4 regions of the Streptomyces sp. NBC_01471 genome follow, and region 3 is predicted to be linked to each of the others. Evidence: predicted binding sites of a transcription regulator. Region 3 holds the regulator's gene; each other region holds the start of a gene.
The links. The regulator HrcA, encoded in region 3, represses chaperone genes, less so after heat shock. The targets are predictions, from matches to a motif close to TTNGCACTCNGNNNNNCNGAGTGCNAA.
Positions count from the first base shown of each region.

Region 1: the regulator HrcA is predicted to act here: its motif matches at 2,423-2,449, upstream of groL (chaperonin GroEL).
Region 2: the regulator HrcA is predicted to act here: its motif matches at 3,684-3,710, upstream of OG285_RS20925 (FmdB family zinc ribbon protein).
Region 4: the regulator HrcA is predicted to act here: its motif matches at 2,698-2,724, upstream of groES (co-chaperone GroES).

Region 1 is NZ_CP109450.1:4,393,879-4,399,089, forward strand. Features, by position in the region: gene thrC (threonine synthase) at 1-1,240, shown strand, start outside; gene OG285_RS19540 (MoaD/ThiS family protein) at 1,318-1,593, shown strand; gene OG285_RS19545 (cold-shock protein) at 2,011-2,214, shown strand; gene groL (chaperonin GroEL) at 2,574-4,199, shown strand; gene OG285_RS19555 (MFS transporter) at 4,339-5,211, opposite strand, start outside.
Region 2 is NZ_CP109450.1:4,679,681-4,684,891, reverse strand. Features, by position in the region: gene OG285_RS20940 (penicillin acylase family protein) at 1-236, opposite strand, end outside; gene OG285_RS20935 (potassium/proton antiporter) at 427-1,938, shown strand; partial or broken gene OG285_RS20930 (MFS transporter) at 2,184-3,404, shown strand; gene OG285_RS20925 (FmdB family zinc ribbon protein) at 3,720-4,100, shown strand; gene OG285_RS20920 (S-methyl-5'-thioadenosine phosphorylase) at 4,191-5,093, shown strand.
Region 3 is NZ_CP109450.1:5,468,769-5,473,979, forward strand. Features, by position in the region: gene hemW (radical SAM family heme chaperone HemW) at 1-883, shown strand, start outside; gene OG285_RS24460 (DUF3097 domain-containing protein) at 978-1,796, opposite strand; gene OG285_RS24465 (MBL fold metallo-hydrolase) at 1,807-2,595, opposite strand; gene hrcA (heat-inducible transcriptional repressor HrcA) at 2,753-3,763, shown strand; gene dnaJ (molecular chaperone DnaJ) at 3,764-4,900, shown strand; gene OG285_RS24480 (nitronate monooxygenase) at 4,961-5,211, shown strand, end outside.
Region 4 is NZ_CP109450.1:2,969,792-2,975,002, forward strand. Features, by position in the region: gene OG285_RS12755 (hydroxyacid dehydrogenase) at 1-334, shown strand, start outside; gene groL (chaperonin GroEL) at 508-2,130, opposite strand; gene groES (co-chaperone GroES) at 2,243-2,551, opposite strand; gene OG285_RS12770 (methyltransferase domain-containing protein) at 3,021-4,232, shown strand; gene OG285_RS12775 (hypothetical protein) at 4,480-4,845, opposite strand; gene OG285_RS12780 (alpha/beta hydrolase) at 5,124-5,211, shown strand, end outside.

The DNA of each region.
Region 1 (5,211 bases), 1.1 Mb from region 3:
GGCGGCCCTCTCGTGCCGTGAGTGCGGAGAGCGTTTCCCGCTCGGCCCCCTCTTCGCCTGCGCGTCCTGTTTCGGGCCGCTCGAAGTGGCGTACGACCTGCCGAGCGGCTCCCCCGACGAGCTGAAGAAGCGCATCGAGGCCGGCCCGAACAACATCTGGCGCTACGCGCCGCTGCTGCCCGTCCCCGCCGACGTGGCCGACCACCCCAACCTGAACCCGGGCTTCACCAAGCTCGTCAAGGCCGACAACCTCGCCCGTGAGCTGGGCATCACCGGCGGTCTGCACATCAAGGACGACTCCGGCAACCCGACGCACTCCTTCAAGGACCGTGTCGTCGCCATCGCCGTCGAGGCGGCCCGTGCCTTCGGCTTCACCACGCTCTCCTGCTCCTCCACGGGCAACCTGGCCGGCGCCGTCGGCGCCGCGGCGGCCCGTGCCGGTTTCCGCTCCTGTGTGTTCATCCCGCACGACCTGGAGCAGGGCAAGGTCGTGATGGCCGCGGTCTACGGCGGCGAACTGGTCGGCATCGAGGGCAACTACGACGACGTCAACCGCTTCTGCTCCGAGCTCATCGGCGACCCGATCGGCGAGGGCTGGGGCTTCGTCAACGTGAACCTCCGCCCGTACTACGGCGAGGGCTCCAAGACCCTGGCGTACGAGATCTGCGAGCAGCTCGGCTGGCAGCTGCCGGACCAGATCGTCATCCCGATCGCCTCGGGCTCCCAGCTCACGAAGATCGACAAGGGTCTCCAGGAGCTGATCAAGCTCGGCCTGGTCGAGGACAAGCCGTACCGGATCTTCGGCGCGCAGGCCGAGGGCTGTTCGCCGGTCTCCACCGCGTTCAAGGCCGGGCACGACGTCGTACGGCCGCAGAAGCCGGACACGATCGCCAAGTCGCTGGCCATCGGCAACCCGGCGGACGGCCCGTACGTGCTGGACATCGCCCGCCGCACCGGCGGCGCCGTCGAGGACGTCAACGACGCGCAGATCGTCGACGCGATCAAGCTGCTGGCCCGCACCGAGGGCATCTTCGCGGAGACCGCGGGCGGGGTGACCGTCGGCGTGACGAAGAAGCTCATCGAGGCCGGTCTGCTCGACCCGTCCCTCACCACCGTCGTACTCAACACGGGCGACGGCCTCAAGACCCTGGACGCGGTCGCCCCGACGTCCGGCCCGACCGCGACGATCCGTCCGACCCTGGACGCGTTCCGCGAGGCCGGTCTGGCCACGGGCGCCTGACGGAGCCCGTCCGCCCGGTCCGTACCCGTCCGTCCCGTCCGACTCGTCCCGCCCCGGACTCCTGGAAGGCAATCCGCATGAGCGTCAAGGTCCGCATCCCCACCATCCTCCGCACCTACACGGGCGGCCAGGCCGAGGTCGCCGCCGACGGCGGCACCCTCTCCGAGGTCATCGCCGACCTGGAGAAGAACCACACCGGCATCGCGGCCCGCGTCCTGGACGACCAGGGCAAGCTGCGCCGCTTCGTGAACGTGTACGTGAACGACGACGACGTGCGCTTCGAGCAGGGCCTGGAGACGGCGACGCCCGACGGTACGGGCATCTCCATCATCCCGGCCGTCGCCGGCGGCTGAGCGAGCCCCTGGGCGCTCTTCGCCGCGCCTGACATCTGTGTGACACCTCGCTGGACCCGTTGCCCTCTCCGCTACGAAGCGGAGGGGGCAATTCAGCATGATTGAACACGGTAGAGTTGGGGCAGCCCCCTTGATCACCCGCGCCGCGAGCAGCTGAGCGCGCATCAATGTGTGGGCAATGTGTTCGATCCCTATGCGCCGTAAGTGCCCTTTGCCCGGCCCGACTTGCCCGGGGATCCTGGGAAATCCGCCCAATGGGGTGTTCGGCTGCGCTCAGAATTCTCGTCCGATTGACCTGTTGCAGAGGGCAGTTGGGCAGATACATTCAGCCGCGGTCGACGCGTTACGACGCAAGGTCTGACCCGGATCCCGCGAAGTGCGGGCTCTGTGCAAGGGCCAGTAATAGGGGAGTTAGTCATGGCTCAGGGCACCGTCAAGTGGTTCAACGCGGAGAAGGGGTACGGCTTCATCGCGGTCGACGGTGGTGCGGATGTTTTCGTCCACTACAGCGCGATTCAGATGGACGGCTACCGCACCCTTGAAGAAGGTCAGCGAGTCGAGTTCGAGATCTCGCAGGGCCAGAAGGGTCCGCAGGCGGACATGGTCAAGCTCGCCGTCTGATCTCGGCGCGATCGGCCACCGAACCACTCACGCCGAGAGGCCCGCACCCCACAGAGGGGCGCGGGCCTCTCGTGCGTCCGGGTCCGCCCGGCATGCGTCCCGTATCCACCGAAGGCGCTTGCGCCCTCCCGTCGCCCGACCACCACCCCTGACTGGGCCTTCTCCGAAGGCGCTTGCACTCACCGGGGTCGAGTGCTAATCATTGGCGTTAGCACTCTCCTAGTGAGAGTGACAGAAAGACCGGGTTGGTGAGGCCCGCGGGCCGGGTGGGGCAAGGAACCACCGGGCAAGCAGGCCGTCCGTCGCGGGCACCGCCAGGTCTGACGCTTTCCACCCCCTGTCCGGGAGGACCACTTCACATGGCCAAGATCATCGCGTTCGACGAGGAGGCACGGCGCGGTCTCGAGCGCGGGATGAACCAGCTCGCCGACGCCGTCAAGGTCACACTCGGCCCCAAGGGCCGCAACGTCGTCCTCGAGAAGAAGTGGGGCGCCCCCACGATCACCAACGATGGTGTTTCCATCGCCAAGGAGATCGAGCTCGAGGACCCGTACGAGAAGATCGGCGCCGAGCTGGTCAAGGAGGTCGCCAAGAAGACGGACGACGTCGCCGGTGACGGTACGACCACCGCGACCGTCCTCGCGCAGGCGCTGGTTCGTGAGGGCCTCCGCAACGTCGCCGCCGGTGCCAACCCGATGGCCCTGAAGCGTGGCATCGAGAAGGCCGTCGAGGCCGTCTCCGCCGCCCTGCTTGAGCAGGCCAAGGACGTGGAGACCAAGGAGCAGATCGCTTCGACCGCCTCCATCTCCGCCGCTGACACCCAGATCGGCGAGCTCATCGCCGAGGCGATGGACAAGGTCGGCAAGGAAGGCGTCATCACCGTCGAGGAGTCGCAGACCTTCGGGCTCGAGCTTGAGCTCACCGAGGGCATGCGCTTCGACAAGGGCTACATCTCGGCGTACTTCGCCACCGACATGGAGCGTATGGAGTCGTCGCTCGACGACCCGTACATCCTGATCGTCAACTCCAAGATCGGCAACGTGAAGGACCTCCTTCCGCTGCTTGAGAAGGTCATGCAGTCCGGCAAGGCGCTGCTGATCATCGCGGAGGACGTCGAGGGCGAGGCGCTGTCGACGCTGGTCGTCAACAAGATCCGCGGCACCTTCAAGTCCGTCGCCGTCAAGGCCCCGGGCTTCGGCGACCGCCGCAAGGCCATGCTCGGCGACATCGCCATCCTCACCGGTGGCACGGTCATCTCCGAGGAGGTCGGCCTCAAGCTGGAGAGCGCCGGTCTCGACCTGCTCGGCCGCGCCCGCAAGGTCGTCATCACCAAGGACGAGACCACGATCGTCGACGGTGCCGGTGACAGCGACCAGGTCCAGGGCCGCGTCAACCAGATCCGTGCCGAGATCGAGAACTCCGACTCGGACTACGACCGTGAGAAGCTCCAGGAGCGCCTGGCGAAGCTGGCCGGCGGCGTGGCCGTCATCAAGGCCGGTGCCGCGACCGAGGTCGAGCTCAAGGAGCGCAAGCACCGCATCGAGGACGCCGTTCGCAACGCGAAGGCGGCCGTCGAGGAGGGCATCGTCGCCGGTGGTGGCGTGGCCCTGCTCCAGGCCTCCGCGGTGTTCGAGAAGCTTGAGCTCGAAGGTGACGAGGCGACCGGCGCCAACGCCGTGAAGCTCGCGCTTGAGGCCCCGCTGAAGCAGATCGCCGTCAACGGTGGTCTCGAAGGCGGAGTCGTCGTCGAGAAGGTCCGCAACCTGACGGTCGGCCACGGCCTGAACGCCGCGACCGGCGAGTACGTCGACATGATCGCCGAGGGCATCATCGACCCGGCGAAGGTCACGCGCTCCGCGCTGCAGAACGCCGCGTCGATCGCCGCGCTGTTCCTCACCACCGAGGCCGTCATCGCCGACAAGCCGGAGAAGGCCGCCCCCGGCGGCGCCCCGGGCGGCATGCCCGGCGGTGACATGGACTTCTGATCCTCAGCTCTTCCAGCGAGGATCGGCTGCTCCAGCAGTAGTACGGCAAGCAGTACGGACCGAGGGCGGTACCCCTTCTCGGAGGGGTACCGCCCTCGGGCGTTCGCGGTTGCTTCCGGGGCCGTGGTCCGCGCCGCTCTCAGGAATCCGCGGCCAGGTGGCGCGGAGGACGCCGGTGGCGGCCCTCCGGCTCAGGTGCCAGGGCGATGCTGACGCGCGGCACGCGCCGGGCGACCAGCGACACCGACATCGCGCGGAACACCGTCATCACCAGGACGATCACCGCGACGACCACCGTCACCGCCGCTCCGCCCCACGCGATCGCCGGACGGGGGCCCCACGTCTGCGCCGCCCAGCTCGCGGCCAGCGTGCCGAGGAACCAGCCCGCACGGTAGACGAGTTGGAAGATCGCCATCACCCGGCCGCGGAACTCCGGCAGTGTCTGGAGCTGCGCCAGGCTCAGCAGGCCCGCCCGCAGGACGAGGGAGACCGCTCCGACCGGCAGCAGCACCAGAGCCAGGGTCAGCAGGGACGGCATGGCCGCGGTGGCGAGTTCGAGGATCCCGAGCAGGAGGCTGCCCACCAGCACCGTGCCCAGCACGATCTTGGTCCGCCAGGTCAGCACGGCCCCGATGAGGGAGCCGACGGAGATGACAGCGAGCAGGATGCCGTACGCCCCGGCCTGCCCCGTGAGTTCGCTGGAGGTCAGCAGGAGCAGCAGCGAGGGAAGACTCGTGCCGAAGAGGCCGACGGTGCCGATGACGAGCAGCAGCAGGGTGAGGCCGGGGCTGTGCCGCACGTACCCCCAGGCGCCGCGCACCCGGGGGCGCCCGCCCGTCCGCGGGGGACGGACGTGGAGTCGGGCCGGGCGGATGAGGAGGAGGGCCGCGAGCATCGTCAGGTAGGAGAGCCCGTTCAGCAGGACCACCCCGCCCAGGCCCACCGCCCCCATGAGGGGGCCCGCCAGGGAGGAGCCGACGACCAGCGACAGGTTGAGGATGACGTTGTTGAG
Region 2 (5,211 bases), 790 kb from region 3:
CTGTCGCGCTTGACGTCGACGTTGCCCGAGAGGCCGGGGACCTTGATCTCACCGGTCGTCTGCGGAAGGGACGCCCGCACGGTGCTCACGCCCCAGTACGTCCCGTACCCGATACCCGCGACGAGCGCCAGCACCACGACGATCACGACCAGCCTGGCGCGACGCCCTTTCTTCTTGCGGGATTTCGGGCTGGATTTCGTGCCGGAAGGGGCGGCTGAGGTCGTGGCGGCGGGCATCGCTGTCCTTCGAGGGGCAGGGTGGTCTGTAGGTCCGACGGAGCGCTGGAGCAACCATAGGCGCAGCGCCTGTGCACTCCGGACGCGGTATCCCCGCCGGCATCGCACAAGTAAGCGAAGCGTCAAGGAAGCGTCAAGGATTAGGTAGGGTAACGAAGTACCTGCAGGCGTACGAGGGAAGGAACGGCCCCTGACTGTCCACCATCTCAACGAGCTCCTGCTGATCTGCTCGCTCGTCCTGCTGATCGCCGTGGCCGCCGTACGCATCTCCTCGCGCAGCGGCCTCCCCAGCCTGCTCCTCTATCTCGGCATCGGGATGGCGATAGGCCAGGACGGCATCTTCAACGTCAAGTTCGACAACGTCGAGATGACGCAGGTGATCGGCTACGCCGCACTGGTCGTGATCCTGACCGAGGGCGGCCTCGGCACCAAGTGGAAAGAGATCAAGCCGGTCCTGCCGATGGCCGTCGTGCTGTCGACGGCCGGCGTCGCGGTGAGCGTGGGGATCACCGCCGCCGGCGCGCACTACCTGGTCGGTCTCGAATGGCGCCAGGCCCTGATCATCGGCGCCGTGGTGTCGTCCACCGACGCCGCCGCGGTCTTCTCCGTGCTGCGCAAGGTGCCCCTGCCGTCCCGGATCACCGGGGTGCTGGAGGCCGAGTCCGGTTTCAACGACGCCCCGGTGGTGATCCTGGTCATCGCGTTCTCGACGGCCGGTCCGGTCGAGCACTGGTACGTGCTGATCGGCGAGATCGCCCTGGAGCTGGCGATCGGCGCCTCGATCGGCCTCGCCGTCGGCTGGCTCGGCTCGTGGGGTCTGCGCCATGTCGCGCTGCCCGCCTCCGGGCTCTACCCGATCGCCGTGATGGCCATCGCGATCACGGCGTACGCGGCCGGTGCCATCGCACACGGCAGTGGTTTCCTCGCCGTCTACCTCGCCGCGATGCTGCTGGGGAACGCCAAGCTGCCGCACTGGCCGGCCACCCGCGGGTTCGCCGAGGGGCTCGGCTGGATCGCCCAGATCGGCATGTTCGTGCTGCTCGGCCTGCTGGTGAGCCCGCATGAGCTGGGCAGTGACTTCTGGCCCGCGGTGATCGTGGGCCTGGTCCTGACGATGGTGGCGCGGCCGGTCTCCGTACTGCTGAGCCTGGCTCCGTTCCGGGTGCCCTGGCAGGAGCAGACCCTGATGTCGTGGGCCGGGCTGCGCGGAGCCGTACCCATCATCCTGGCGACGATCCCGATGGTGTCCGGCATCGACGGCAGTTCCCGGGTCTTCAACATCGTCTTCGTGCTCGTCGTCGTCTACACCCTGGTGCAGGGGCCGACGCTCCCCTGGCTGGCCAGGAAGCTCAGCCTCGGCGACGGCGCCGACGCCGCAGCGGACCTGGGCATCGAATCGGCGCCGCTGGAACGGCTGCGCGGGCATCTGCTGTCGGTGGCGATCCCGGAGAAATCCCGGATGCACGGCGTCGAGGTCGGCGAGCTGCGCCTGCCCAAGGGCGCCGCCGTGACCCTGGTCGTCCGGGACGGCACGAGCTTCGTACCGCTGCCTTCGACGGTGCTGCGGCGCGGGGACGAACTGCTGGTCGTGGCGACCGATCCAGTACGCGACGCGGCCGAGGCACGACTGCGCGCCATCGGCCAGGGCGGCAAACTGGCGGGATGGCTCGCCAATAGCGGTACCATGAACCGATCGGCTTGACCCGATCGACTTGATTGACCTGATCGACCAACTCTGCCTGATGCAGAGCTGGCGCGACCGTATGGCGGTCGAGGCACCCCCCGTCGCGGTGCGTGCGCGGTATCCGCGCAGGTGTTCCGCACGACGAAACGGCCCGACCTACCGCAGTTCCGCGCAAGAGGACAGCTCTCGGCAGCTCCCGTACGCATGCCTTCGCATGCCCGTACGTCAAGGGGAGTGCCACCAGGCGGCAGAAAGGCTAGGCCGTGGTGTCCACGGTCTCCGAGACCCGTCCGGGATACGGGAAGTTGTTGCGCACACCTGGCGCATGGACGTTCCTGCTGCCCGGTTTCGCCGCGCGGCAGCCCTTCGCGATGCTGACCATCGGCATCGTCCTGCTGGTGCAGCACACGACGGGTTCGTACGGCAGCGCCGGCGTCGTCGCCGCTGTGACAGGTGTCTCCATGGCGCTGTGCGCGCCGCAGAGCGGCAAGCTCGCCGACCGGCTCGGGCAGCGCGCGGTGCTGTTCCCCGGTGTTCTCGTGCACACCGCTTCGGTGGTCGCCCTGACGGTCCTGGCGCTGGCGGGCGCCCCGCTGTGGGCGCTGTTCATCGCCGCTGTGCCGACCGGTGCGTCGGTACCGCAGGTCGGCCCGATGGTCCGCGCGCGCTGGGCCGCGAAGCTGGAGGGCTCGCCCCTCATGTCGACGGCCGCCGCCTTCGAATCGGTGACGGACGAGTTCACCTTCGTCATCGGCCCGGTGCTGACGACCGCACTCTGCACCGGGATCCACCCGGCGGCCGGGCTGATCACCGAGGCCGCGCTGACCCTGCTCGGCGGTCTCGTCTTCGCCGCGCAGCGCGGCACCCAGCCCGCCGTGCGCGGGGGTGACAACGGCCACACTTCCGTGCGGCACGTCTCAGCGCTGTCGGTGCCGGGCGTACGGGTGCTCGCCGTGGCGTTCCTCGGGATCGGCGCGGTGTTCGGCGGCATGCAGGTCTCGCTGACCGCGTTCGCCGAGGAGATCGGGCAGCCCAGCGTGAACGGTCTGATGTACGGGGTCTTCGCCGCGGGCAACATGCTGGCCGGCATCATCTGCGGGGCCGTCGCCTGGAAGATCACGCCGAAGTCCCGGCTGCTCATCGCGTACACGGCGCTGGCCGTCACCGCTTCCGGACTCTGGACGCTGCACACGGCACCGCTCCTTGCGGGCCTCGGGCTGCTGGTCGGCCTCTGCATCGCACCCGCGCTGATCAGCGGATACACCCTGGTGGACACCCTGGTGCCGGCTTCGGCGCGCACCGAGGCCTTCACCTGGCTGACCGGTTCGGTGGCGCTGGGACAGGCCGCGGCCGTCTCGGTGGCCGGCGAACTGACCGATGCGTTCAGCTCCAGCGCCGGGTTCCTGGTGCCGATGGGCGGGACCGTACTGGCCCTGCTCACCCTGCTGTCCCTGCGGTCGCGGCTGACGCCGCGCGACGCGGGGCCCGTCTCGGACGCCGACTCGGACGCCGGCTCGGAACAGAGCACGCAGCTGAGCGCGGAACCGGACGCGGAATCGGGCACGGAAGCGGGCACGGAAGCGGCCGCCGGGACGGCGAACGCTGTCGGCCAGGACGGCCTGGAAGGCGCGGAATGCGACACTTCGCGGGACGCGGGTCGTGGCATACGGCGCGGCGGCAAGCGTGGCGCAGGGCGTGGGATGGATCACCGAGTGCCGGTCTCAGTGGACTGATCCAGCGGAATACGTCACTATAGAACGTCGTTAGCACTCACTGAGTGAGAGTGCCAGGAGGAGCAAGTGCCGACCTATCAGTACCAGTGCACCGAATGCGGCGAGGGCCTCGAGGCGGTGCAGAAGTTCACCGATGACGCCCTGACCGTATGCCCGAGCTGCGAAGGACGCCTGAAGAAGGTGTTCTCGGCGGTCGGCATTGTCTTCAAGGGCTCGGGTTTCTACCGGAACGACAGCCGCGGCTCCTCGTCGAGCAGCACGGCGGCGTCTTCCAAGGCCTCCGGTTCGTCGTCGTCCTCGTCGGACTCGTCGTCGGGCTCTTCAGGGTCGTCCGGCTCTTCGAGCTCGTCCGGTTCCTCCGGCTCGGACGCGAAGGCCGGTGCCTCGAAGCCGGCCGGCTCGGCGTCGTCCTCGTCGAGCAGCTCCTCCAGCGGATCGGCCGCCTGACACCGGTTTCCCGGAAACCCTGCCGTCGTCCGACGGTGGGGTTTCCGCTGTGTCCGGAGCACGTCCGGAAGCCCGGATAGTGTGACTGGCATGGTGAATGTGGCGAACTCGGCAGACCAGGCGACCTCAGCAGCCCCGGCGACCTCGGGAGACACCGCGGTCCCGACAGCGGACATCGGCGTCATCGGCGGCTCCGGCTTCTACTCCTTCCTGGAGGACGTGACCGAGGTCGCGGTGGACACCCCGTACGGGAAGCCGAGCGACTCCCTCTTCCTCGGTGAGATCGCCGGGCGCCGGGTGGCGTTCCTCCCCCGGCACGGGCGCGGTCATCACCTGCCCCCGCACCTCATCAACTACCGGGCGAATCTCTGGGCGTTGCGGTCCGTGGGCGTACGGCAGGTGCTCGGCCCGTGCGCGGTGGGCGGGCTGCGGCCGGAGTACGGGCCGGGGACGCTGCTCGTACCGGACCAGATGGTGGACCGTACGAAGGCACGCACGCAGACGTACTACGACGGTCAGCCGCTGCCGGACGGCACCGTCCCGAACGTGGTGCATGTGTCGCTCGCCGACCCCTACTGCCCGGCGGGCCGCAAGGCAGCCCTCGCCGCGGCGCGCGGGCAGGAGTGGGAACCGGTGGACGGCGGGACGCTGGTCGTCATCGAGGGGCCGCGTTTCTCGACCAGGGCCGAGTCGCGCTGGCATGCGGCCATGGGCTGGTCCGTGGTGGGCATGACCGGGCACCCCGAGGCGGTCCTCGCCCGCGAACTGGGGCTCTGCTACACGTCGATGACGCTGGTCACGGACCTGGACGCGGGGGCCGAGGCGGGAGAGGGCGTCTCCCACGACGAAGTACTGACGGTCTTCGCCGCCAATGTGGACCGACTGCGCACGGTGCTCTTCGACGCGGTGGCCGGGCTGCCGCCTGAGCAGTCGAAGGCGTGCCACTGTGCGCGGGCACTGGACGGAGTCGACCCGGGGATCAAGCTGCCCTGAGGTGCCGAGGGTGGGTGTGGTGTGCGTGGGGCTGGGGTTGTTGGGGCTAAGGGTGCTGGGGCTGAGGTGCTGAGGCTGACGTGTTGGGGCTGAGGTGCTGAGGCTGACGTGTTGGGGC
Region 3 (5,211 bases):
GGACGAGTTCGGCCTCGCCGACAACGCGGAGATCACCACCGAGGCCAACCCCGAGTCCGTGGGCCCCGAGTATCTGGCGACGCTGCGGGCCGGGGGCTTCAACCGGATCTCGTTCGGGATGCAGAGCGCCCGGCAGCACGTCCTGAAGATCCTCGACCGCACGCACACCCCGGGCAGGCCCGAGGCGTGCGTCGCCGAGGCCCGCGCGGCGGGCTTCGAGCACGTCAATCTGGACCTGATCTACGGCACGCCGGGGGAGTCCGACGACGACTGGCGGGCCTCGCTCGCGGCGGCGGTCGGAGCCGGACCCGACCACATCTCCGCGTACGCCCTCATCGTCGAGGAGGGCACCCAGCTGGCCCGCAGGATCCGGCGCGGCGAAGTGCCGATGACGGACGACGACGAGCACGCGGACCGCTATCTGATCGCGGACTCCGTCCTGGCCGACGCGGGCTTCTCCTGGTACGAGGTCTCCAACTGGGCCACCACCGAAGCGGGCCGCTGCCTGCACAACGAGCTGTACTGGCGCGGCGCGGACTGGTGGGGCGCGGGCCCCGGCGCGCACAGCCACGTCGGCGGGGTGCGCTGGTGGAACGTGAAGCACCCCGGCGCGTACGCGGCGGCCCTGGCTGCCGGGAAGTCACCCGGCGCGGGCCGGGAGATCCTGCCGGCCGAGGACCGCCGGGTGGAACGCATCCTGCTGGAACTGCGCCTGCGCGACGGCTGCCCGCTCTCCATCCTGGCCCCGGCGGGCCTGGCCGCGTCCCGGCGCGCCCTGGCGGACGGGCTGCTTGAGGCTGCGGCCTATGAGGCGGGGCGGGCCGTGCTGACGCTGCGGGGGCGGCTGCTGGCCGATGCGGTGGTGCGGGACCTGGTCGACTGAGGCCGGGCCGCGCTGGCACGGGGCTCCGCCCCGGATCCCGCTCCTCAATCGCCGGAGGGGCTGAGGTTCCGGCGCTCGGAGGGACTGGACATTCCTACTCCACAGGGGCCGTCACGAAGTCGATCAGTTCCTCGACCCGGCCCAGCAGAGCGGGCTCCAGGTCCCGGTAGGAGCGCACCCCGGAGAGGATCCGCTGCCACGCGGCGCCGGTGTTCTCCGGCCAGCCCAGCGCCCGGCACACCCCGGTCTTCCAGTCCTGTCCGCGCGGCACGGCCGGCCACCCCGCGATGCCCACGGACGAGGGCTTCACCGCTTCCCAGACATCGATGTAGGGGTGCCCCACCACCAGCGCGTGGTCACTGGAGACCTGCGCCGCGATACGGGACTCCTTCGAGCCCGGGACCAGGTGGTCGACCAGCACCCCGAGCCGTGCGTCCGCCCCCGGGCCGAACTCCGTGACGATCGCGGGCAGATCGTCGATGCCCTCCAGATACTCGACGACGACACCCTCGATCCGCAGGTCGTCGCCCCACACCCGCTCGACCAGCTCCGCGTCGTGGCGCCCCTCCACGTAGATCCGCCCGGCCCGCGCGACCCGTGCCCGGGCGCCGGGCACCGCCAGCGAGCCGGACGCCGTCCGGTCGGTGCGCCGGGGCGCCGCCGTGGGGCGTACGAGCGTGACCGGGCGCCCCTCAAGCAGGAAGGCGCGCGGCCCCATCGGGAACACCCGGTGCTTGCCGAAGCGGTCCTCCAGGGTGACCGTCGGCCCCTCGGCCGTCTTCTCACACCGGATCACCGCACCGCAGAAGCCGGTGGCGATCTCCTCGACCACCAGATCGGGCTCGGCCGCGACCTCGCGGGCGGGCGTCTGCTTCTTCCACGGCGGCGTGAAGTCGGGGCTGTAGCTGCGCATTCCGCAGACGCTACGACACCCCGGAGCGTGCTGCCAGCACATCCCGCTGAGCGCGGACGAAAGCGGCGTCGACCACGGCGCCGTGCCCCGGTACGTACAGCGCGTCCGCGCCGCCCAGCGCCAGCAGCCGGTCCAGCGCGGCGGGCCAGCGGGCGGGCATCGCGTCCGGGCCCGCCTGGGGCTCGCCCGACTCCTCGACCAGATCGCCGCAGAAGACGACGGTGCGGGCGCCCGCACCGTCCGCACCCGCCGCGGGGCCGGCCTCCCGTCCGCCCGGGACGAGCAGCACCAGGTCGTGGCCGGTGTGGCCGGGGCCGCAGTTCACGAGGGTGACCCGGCGGCCGCCCAGGTCCAGGGTCAGTTCCCCGGAGACCGGATGGTGCGGAGCGACGAGATGGGCCACTGCCTCGGCGGCCTCCGCCGCCGGGACCCCGTGGCGCACCGCGTCCTGGCGCAGTGCGTCGGCACCGCGTGAGCCCCGGGTGAGCAGCGCCTCCGCGCCCACCGCTCCGTACACCTGGACACCCGCGAACGCGGCGGTGCCCAGCACATGGTCGAAGTGCGGGTGGCTCAGCGCGATGTGCGTCACCCGGCGGCCCAGCACCGCCTCCGCGCGCATCCGGACCTCCCGGCCCTCGCGCAGCGTCGCGCCCGTGTCGAAGAGCAGCGCACCGTACCGGCCGGCCACGAGCCCGGCCGTGGCGTCCCAGCGCGGGAGACGGCACCGTCCCACCCCCGGCGCCAGGTGTTCCCAGCCGGAGTCTTCCCAAGCGGCGTCAGTGGCGTCAGTGGCGTCCATACCCTGACGCTATCCCCGGCCGGCGGACACCGGCGCGACCGCGCGACGGCCCGCCCTTGCCAGCGGTGAACCTCTCCGCCGTACACTGGGACGTCGCTGGCACTCGAACATACCGAGTGCCAGGAAGGTCCGGATCGAGAGCTGGAGGTGTGCGCGGGTGCTCAGCGAACGCAGACTCGAAGTGTTGCGCGCCATCGTCCAGGACTATGTGGGCACCGAGGAGCCGGTCGGTTCCAAGGCGCTCACCGAGCGGCACCGGCTCGGTGTCTCACCGGCCACCGTCCGCAACGACATGGCGGCCCTGGAGGACGAGGGGTTCATCGCCCAGCCGCACACGAGCGCGGGCCGCATCCCCACGGACAAGGGGTACCGGCTGTTCGTCGACCGGCTCGCGGGCGTCAAGCCCCTCTCGTCGCCCGAGCGGCGCGCCATCCAGAACTTCATGGACGGCGCGGTCGACCTCGACGACGTGGTGGCCAGGACCGTGCGGCTCCTCGCCCAGCTCACCCGGCAGGTCGCCGTCGTGCAGTACCCGTCGCTGACCCGTTCCACGGTGCGGCACGTGGAGCTGCTCGCGCTGGCCCCGGCCCGGCTGATGCTCGTACTGATCACGGACACCGGGCGGGTGGAGCAGCGTCTGGTCGACTGCCCGGGGCCGTTCGGTGAGACATCTCTCGCCGACCTCCGTGCCCGGCTCAACAGCAGGGTGGTGGGGCGCCGCTTCGCGGACGTACCACAATTGGTGCAGGACCTGCCCGAGTCCTTCGAGCAGGAGGACCGGGGTACGGTTTCCACGGTGCTCGCGACCTTGCTCGAAACGCTGGTCGAGGAGACCGAAGAACGGCTGATGATCGGCGGAACCGCCAATCTGACGCGATTCGGACATGACTTCCCACTGACCATCAGGCCGGTGCTGGAAGCGCTGGAGGAGCAGGTCGTGCTCCTCAAGCTGCTCGGTGAGGACTCGGGCATGACCGTACGCATCGGGCATGAGAATGCCCACGAGGGCCTGACGTCCACATCGGTCGTCGCCGTCGGCTACGGTTCGGGCGACGAGGCAGTCGCCAAACTCGGCGTGGTCGGACCGACCCGCATGGACTACCCCGGAACGATGGGAGCGGTACGCGCAGTGGCACGTTACGTCGGACAGATCCTGGCGGAGTCGTAAGTGGCCACGGACTATTACGCCGTTCTCGGCGTGCGCCGCGACGCTTCCCAGGACGAGATCAAGAAGGCATTCCGGCGGTTGGCGCGCGAGCTCCACCCGGATGTCAACCCCGATCCCAAGACGCAGGAACGCTTCAAGGAGATCAACGCCGCCTACGAGGTGTTGTCGGACCCGCAGAAGAAGCAGGTCTACGACCTCGGCGGCGATCCGCTCTCGCAGGCGGGCGGCGGCGGAGCCGGCGGCTTCGGCGCGGGCGGCTTCGGCAACTTCTCGGACATCATGGACGCCTTCTTCGGTACGGCGTCCCAGCGCGGGCCGAGGTCGCGCACGCGGCGCGGCCAGGACGCGATGATCCGGCTGGAGATCGACCTCAACGAGTCGGCCTTCGGCACCACGAAGGACATCCAGGTCGACACCGCGGTGGTCTGTACGACCTGCAGCGGCGAGGGCGCGGCCCCCGGCACCTCGGCCCAGACCTGCGACATGTGCCGCGGTCGCGGCGAGGTCTCGCAGGTCACCCGGTCCTTCCTGGGCCAGGTCATGACCTCGCGGCCGTGTCCGCAGTGCCAGGGCTTCGGTACGGTCGTGCCGACGCCGTGCCCCGAGTGCGCGGGCGACGGGCGCATCCGCTCCCGCCGCACGCTGACGGTGAAGATCCCGGCCGGTGTCGACAACGGCACCCGGATCCAGCTCGCGGGCGAGGGCGAGGTCGGCCCCGGCGGCGGCCCCGCCGGTGACCTGTACGTCGAGATCCACGAGCTGCCGCACGCGGTCTTCCAGCGGCGCGGCGACGATCTGCACTGCACGGTGACGGTCCCGATGACGGCGGCCGCACTCGGTACGAAGGTGCCGCTGGAGACGCTGGACGCGCTGGAGGAGGTCGACATCCGGCCGGGCACGCAGTCCGGTCAGTCGATCCCGATGCACCAGCGCGGCATCACGCATCTGCGCGGCGGCGGCCGGGGTGACCTGATCGTGCACGTCGAGGTGCTCACCCCGACGAAGATGGACGCCGAACAGGAACGCCTGCTGCGGGAGTTCTCCAAGCTGCGCGGTGAGGAACGGCCTACCGGCCAGTTCCAGCCGGGGCAGCAGGGGTTGTTCTCGCGCCTCAAGGACGCGTTCAACGGGCGGTAGCCCCCGGCGCACTCGCGCCACCGATTCGGTGCGGTGCGGAGGACGTGGCACGATGCGGTCATGTCCTCCGCACTCGCCGATCTCTGCCGATATCCGATCGTGCAGGCCCCCATGGCGGGCGGTGCTTCGGGCCCGCAGCTCGCCGCAGCCGTCTCCGAGGCCGGTGGTCTCGGGTTCCTCGCCGCCGGGTACAAAACCGCGGACGGCATGTACGAGGAGATCAAGCAGCTGCGCGGGCTGACCTCGCTGCCCTTCGGTGTGAACCTGTTCATGCCGCAGCCCGAGAACGCCGATCCGGCCGCCATCGAGGT
Region 4 (5,211 bases), 2.5 Mb from region 3:
CATGATCGGAGCCCGCCAGCTGACCGCGATGCGGGACGGGGCGACGCTGATCAACACGGCCCGCGGCTCGCTGATCGACGAGGACGCACTGATTCCGGAACTGGCGGGTGGACGGCTGCACGCGGTGCTCGATGTGACGGATCCTGAGACCCCGTATGCGGATTCACCGCTCTACGACCTGCCGAACGTCCTGCTCACGCCGCATGTCGCGGGGTCGCTCGGCGGCGAGCTGCACCGGATGGCTGACCAGGCTCTGGATGAGCTCGAACGGTATGCGTCGGGCCAGGAGTTCGCGGACCCGGTGCTGCCGTCGGACCTGACGCACTCCGCCTAGCCGAAGGCACCGGTTGCCATCGGGCGGCACAGTCCCGAGTGCGCCCGGGGGCGCCGGGGCCGCCGCGCCCCGCCTCGGCCAGTAACCACTGAAGAACCGCTGAGGAACCACCGAGGCCCGGTACCCCTTCGCTTCGAAGGGGTACCGGGCCTCAGGCGTGCGGCGTGTCAGCCTCAGTGCGAGTGGCCGTGGCCGTGGCCCGCCTCGGGCTCCTCCTCCGCCGGCTTCTCGACGACCAGGGTCTCGGTCGTGAGCAGCAGCGAAGCGATGGAAGCGGCGTTCTCCAGCGCGGAGCGGGTGACCTTGACCGGGTCGATGACGCCGGCCTTCACCAGGTCGCCGTACTCACCGGTCGCGGCGTTGAAGCCGTTGCCCTTGTCGAGCTCGGCGACCTTCGAGGTGATGACGTAGCCCTCAAGGCCGGCGTTCTCGGCGATCCAGCGCAGCGGCTCGACGGCGGCGCGGCGGACGACCGCGACACCGGTGGCCTCGTCGCCGGTCTTGCCCAGGTTGCCGTCGAGCACCTTGACGGCGTGCACCAGAGCGGAGCCACCACCGGAGACGATGCCCTCCTCGACCGCGGCGCGGGTCGCGGAGATGGCGTCCTCCAGACGGTGCTTCTTCTCCTTGAGCTCCACCTCGGTGGCGGCACCGACGCGGATCACGCACACGCCGCCGGCCAGCTTCGCGAGGCGCTCCTGGAGCTTCTCACGGTCCCAGTCGGAGTCCGTGGACTCGATCTCGGCCTTGATCTGGTTGACGCGGCCCTGGACCTCGTCGGACTTGCCACCGCCGTCGACGATGACGGTGTCGTCCTTGCTGATGGTCACGCGGCGGGCGGTGCCCAGCACGTCGAGACCGGCCTGGTCGAGCTTGAGGCCGACCTCTTCGGCGATGACCGTGGCGCCGGTGAGGGTGGCCATGTCGCCGAGCATCGCCTTGCGGCGGTCGCCGAAGCCGGGGGCCTTGACCGCGACCGCGTTGAAGGTGCCGCGGATCTTGTTCACGACCAGGGTCGACAGGGCCTCGCCCTCGACGTCCTCGGCAATGATCAGCAGCGGCTTGGAGCCACCCGCCTGGATGACCTTCTCAAGGAGCGGCAGCAGGTCCTGGATCGAACCGATCTTGCCCTGGTGGATCAGGATGTACGGGTCGTCGAGGACGGCCTCCATACGCTCCTGGTCGGTCACCATGTACGGCGACAGGTACCCCTTGTCGAAGGCCATGCCCTCGGTGAAGTCCAGGTCCAGGCCGAAGGTGTTGGACTCCTCGACGGTGATGACACCGTCCTTGCCGACCTTGTCCATCGCCTCGGCGATGAGCTCACCGACCTGCTTGTCCTGCGCGGAGAGACCGGCGACAGCGGCGATGTCGGACTTGTCATCGATCGGGCGGGCGGTCGCGAGGAGCTCCTCGGACACAGCCTTGACCGCGGCGTCGATGCCCTTCTTCAGGGAGGCGGGGGAAGCACCGGCGGCGACGTTGCGCAGACCCTCGCGGACCAGCGCCTGGGCCAGCACGGTGGCGGTGGTGGTGCCGTCACCCGCGATGTCGTTGGTCTTGGTCGCCACCTCCTTCACCAGCTGCGCGCCGAGGTTCTCGTACGGGTCGTCGAGCTCGACCTCACGGGCGATCGTGACACCGTCGTTGGTGATGGTGGGAGCGCCGAACTTCTTGTCGATGACGACGTTGCGGCCCTTGGGGCCGATCGTCACCTTGACCGTGTCGGCAAGCTTGTTGACGCCGCGCTCAAGGGCGCGACGGGCGTCCTCGTCGAACTTCAGGATCTTCGCCATGGAGCTGATTCAGTCCTCTCAAAAACGAACTGCGCCCCCAGTGCCCGTCACTCGGTGTGCGAACACAGCAGATGCGGGGCCAGGGGCGCAGATCAAGAAATACGTCGGTGAATTACTTCTCGACGATCGCGAGAACGTCGCGAGCCGAAAGGACGAGGTACTCCTCGCCGTTGTACTTCACCTCGGTGCCGCCGTACTTGCTGTACAGCACGACATCGTTGGCCTTGACGTCAAGCGGAAGACGCTCGCCGTTCTCGAAGCGGCCCGGGCCCACGGCCAGGACGACGCCCTCCTGGGGCTTCTCCTTGGCGGTGTCCGGAATGACCAGGCCGGAGGCCGTGGTCTGCTCGGCGTCGAGCGGCTGGACCACAATGCGGTCCTCGAGCGGCTTAATGGCAACCTTGGAGCTGGTTGTCGACACGATCCGGTCTCCCCCTTCGGAGATCTCACGGGGTGAACTGTTTGAGTGGCGACCGGATGGATCCGTCGTCGCGGGTGCCGGACCGGCCCGTCGCCATATTTGGCACTCTCCCGTGGGGAGTGCCAGAACTGAGACTAGGACGGCAGTTAGCACTCGGTCAAGCGGAGTGCCAATGTGCCCCGGCCATGTCGCCTTCCTTCTGCTCCCGGACCGGAGGTGCCGTACTGCTGATTGCTCCCGGCCGGGCACGTACCTCGCCACCCCTTCTGCACCTCGCCCGCCTCCCGCACCTCGCCTCCCCCAGCGCCTCGCCTTTCCCGGCGCTTGGCCTCTTCCGGGGGTTGCCCTCCCCCTGCACTTGGCCTCTTCCGGGCGTTGCCCTCCCCTGCACCCGCCCTCCCGGCGCCTGCCTCCAGGCAATGGGCGGACGGCCGGTCACCCCACCCTGGCGATCGCCCACAATGGTCGGGTGACCGACCTCGACGCCTTCACCGCGCTGTTCACCGATGAGGGCACCGCCCTGCTCGCATCCCTGCGGGAGTACGACCCCGCACAGGAGCTGGCCGTCGCCACCCGGTTGCGCCGCACCTACCCCACCGAGCTGGTCTCCGCTGCCCTCGCCCAGGCGCGGCTGCGACAGCGGGCCGTCCCGAAATTCGGCGCCGACGACGCGTACCGGATGTTCTTCACACCCAATGGCGTGGAGCAGTCCACCCGTAAATCCGTCGCCGAGTACCGCGCCCGCCGCTTCGCTGAACTGGGCGTACGCACCGTCGCGGACCTGTGCTGCGGCATCGGCGGGGACGCCCTGGCGCTCGCCCGCGCCGGGATCTCCGTGCTGGCGGTCGACCGCGATCCGCTGACGGCCGAAGTCGTACGGGCCAATGCCGACGCCCTCGGGCTGGGCAGCCTCATCGAGGTGCGGTGCACCGATGTGGCGGAGGTCGCCACGGACCCGTACGACGCGGTCTTCGTCGACCCGGCACGGCGTGGCGGTCGCGGCCGGATCTTCAACCCAGAGGCGTACTCACCGCCGCTGTCCTGGGCCATCGGCGCGGTGGCCGGCCGCCCGGCCTCCGGTCCGTCCCCCCGGACAGCGGGAGCCATCAAAATCGCTCCCGGTATCCCGCACGAGATGATCCCCGGCGAGGCGGAGGCCGAGTGGATCTCCGACGGCGGTGACGTCAAGGAAGCGGTGCTCTGGTTCGGCACGGCACCGGGGCTGCGCCGCGCCACGCTGCTCCCTTCGGGGGCCACCCTCACGGGCCGCGGACTCCCCGATCCCGCGGTGCGCACGGTCGGCCGGTATCTGTACGAACCGGACGGCGCCGTCATCCGCGCCCATCTCGTCGCCGAGGTCGCTGAGGAGCTCGGCGGCGGGCTGATCGACGAGACCATCGCCTACGTCACAGCGGACGAACTGCGCCGCACCCCGTACGCGACGGCCTACGAGATCACGGACGAACTCCCCTTCGGCCTGAAAAAACTGAAGGCGCTGCTGCGTGAGCGGGGGGTCGGAAACCTCACGGTCAAGAAGCGCGGCTCGGCAGTCGAACCGGAAGAGGTACGCCGCCGAGTCAAGCCGCAGGGGCCGAACGCGGCCACCGTGATCCTCACCCGCGTCGCAGGCGCGCCGACGATGCTGATCGGGCAGCCCGCGAGCCCCCCTTCGAGCCCCTGACGGGCCCGGGCTCCGCTGCTCCGCGCCTTACCTGCTCTCCACCTCGCTTTACTGCCCCGCCCGCCTCGCCTTCCTGCCGCCCTCTTTGCCTGCTGCGCCCCGCCTCGTGCTCGGATACCTCGTCCCACAGGCATCGATGCTTCTCTGAAAGTGCCTCGTCCCCGCAGGCGCCTCGTCCCCGCAGGCGCCACTTCCACAGGTGCCACTTCCACAGGCGGCGCTTCGCCTCAAGCGCTTCTTCCGTAGCTCAGGCCAGGTCCGTCAGCTCGTCCGCGTACACCTGGGACAACGGCTGCGGCCCCACGTACTGCTGGCAGTTGCAGACCCCGGGCTCGAAGCTCAGCGGTTTCTTGTTCTCGTCCCAGGAGGTCGGCACTTCGACGGTCTCGTGGCACTTGCCCTGCCGGTCGTGCTTGGCGAGGTGATGCGTACAGCCGCAGATCGGCTCGGGCGGTCTGTGCGCCGCCTCGATCTCCCTGCGCTCCCGCTCGGCCGTCTCCAGCCGTTCCATCCGGCGCTCATGGCGCGTGCGCAGCGCGGTGCGCCCCGTGTCGGCGATCCAGCCGAAGCCACCGACCATGAAGAAGATGAATACCCACCAGAACCAGCTCACTTGCGGCCCCTTCCCCCTGGCCCATGCGTCCTGTGCCTTCAAGGTTACGCGTACGGGCACCGGGAGCCGTAGGGCCGGACGGTAATCCGGACGAGGATTACCCGGCGGTGCAGGTGGGGTGGATGCCTTGGTCGGCTGGGCCCGACTGGTCGGCTGGCTTGGCTTGACTGGCTGGCTTGACTGGCTGGCTGGCTTGGCCGGATGGCTGGCTGGCTAGCTGTCCCCCGTACGGCCCTTGCGCCGGGCGGGATCCGACGGGTCGTCAGAGGATGATCGACATGACGCCTCGTAAGCCGTCGCGCCCGTCGGCGCGTTTGTCGCTCCACCCGTTCCACCCGCCCCGCTCGTTCCGCTCGTTCCGCTCGT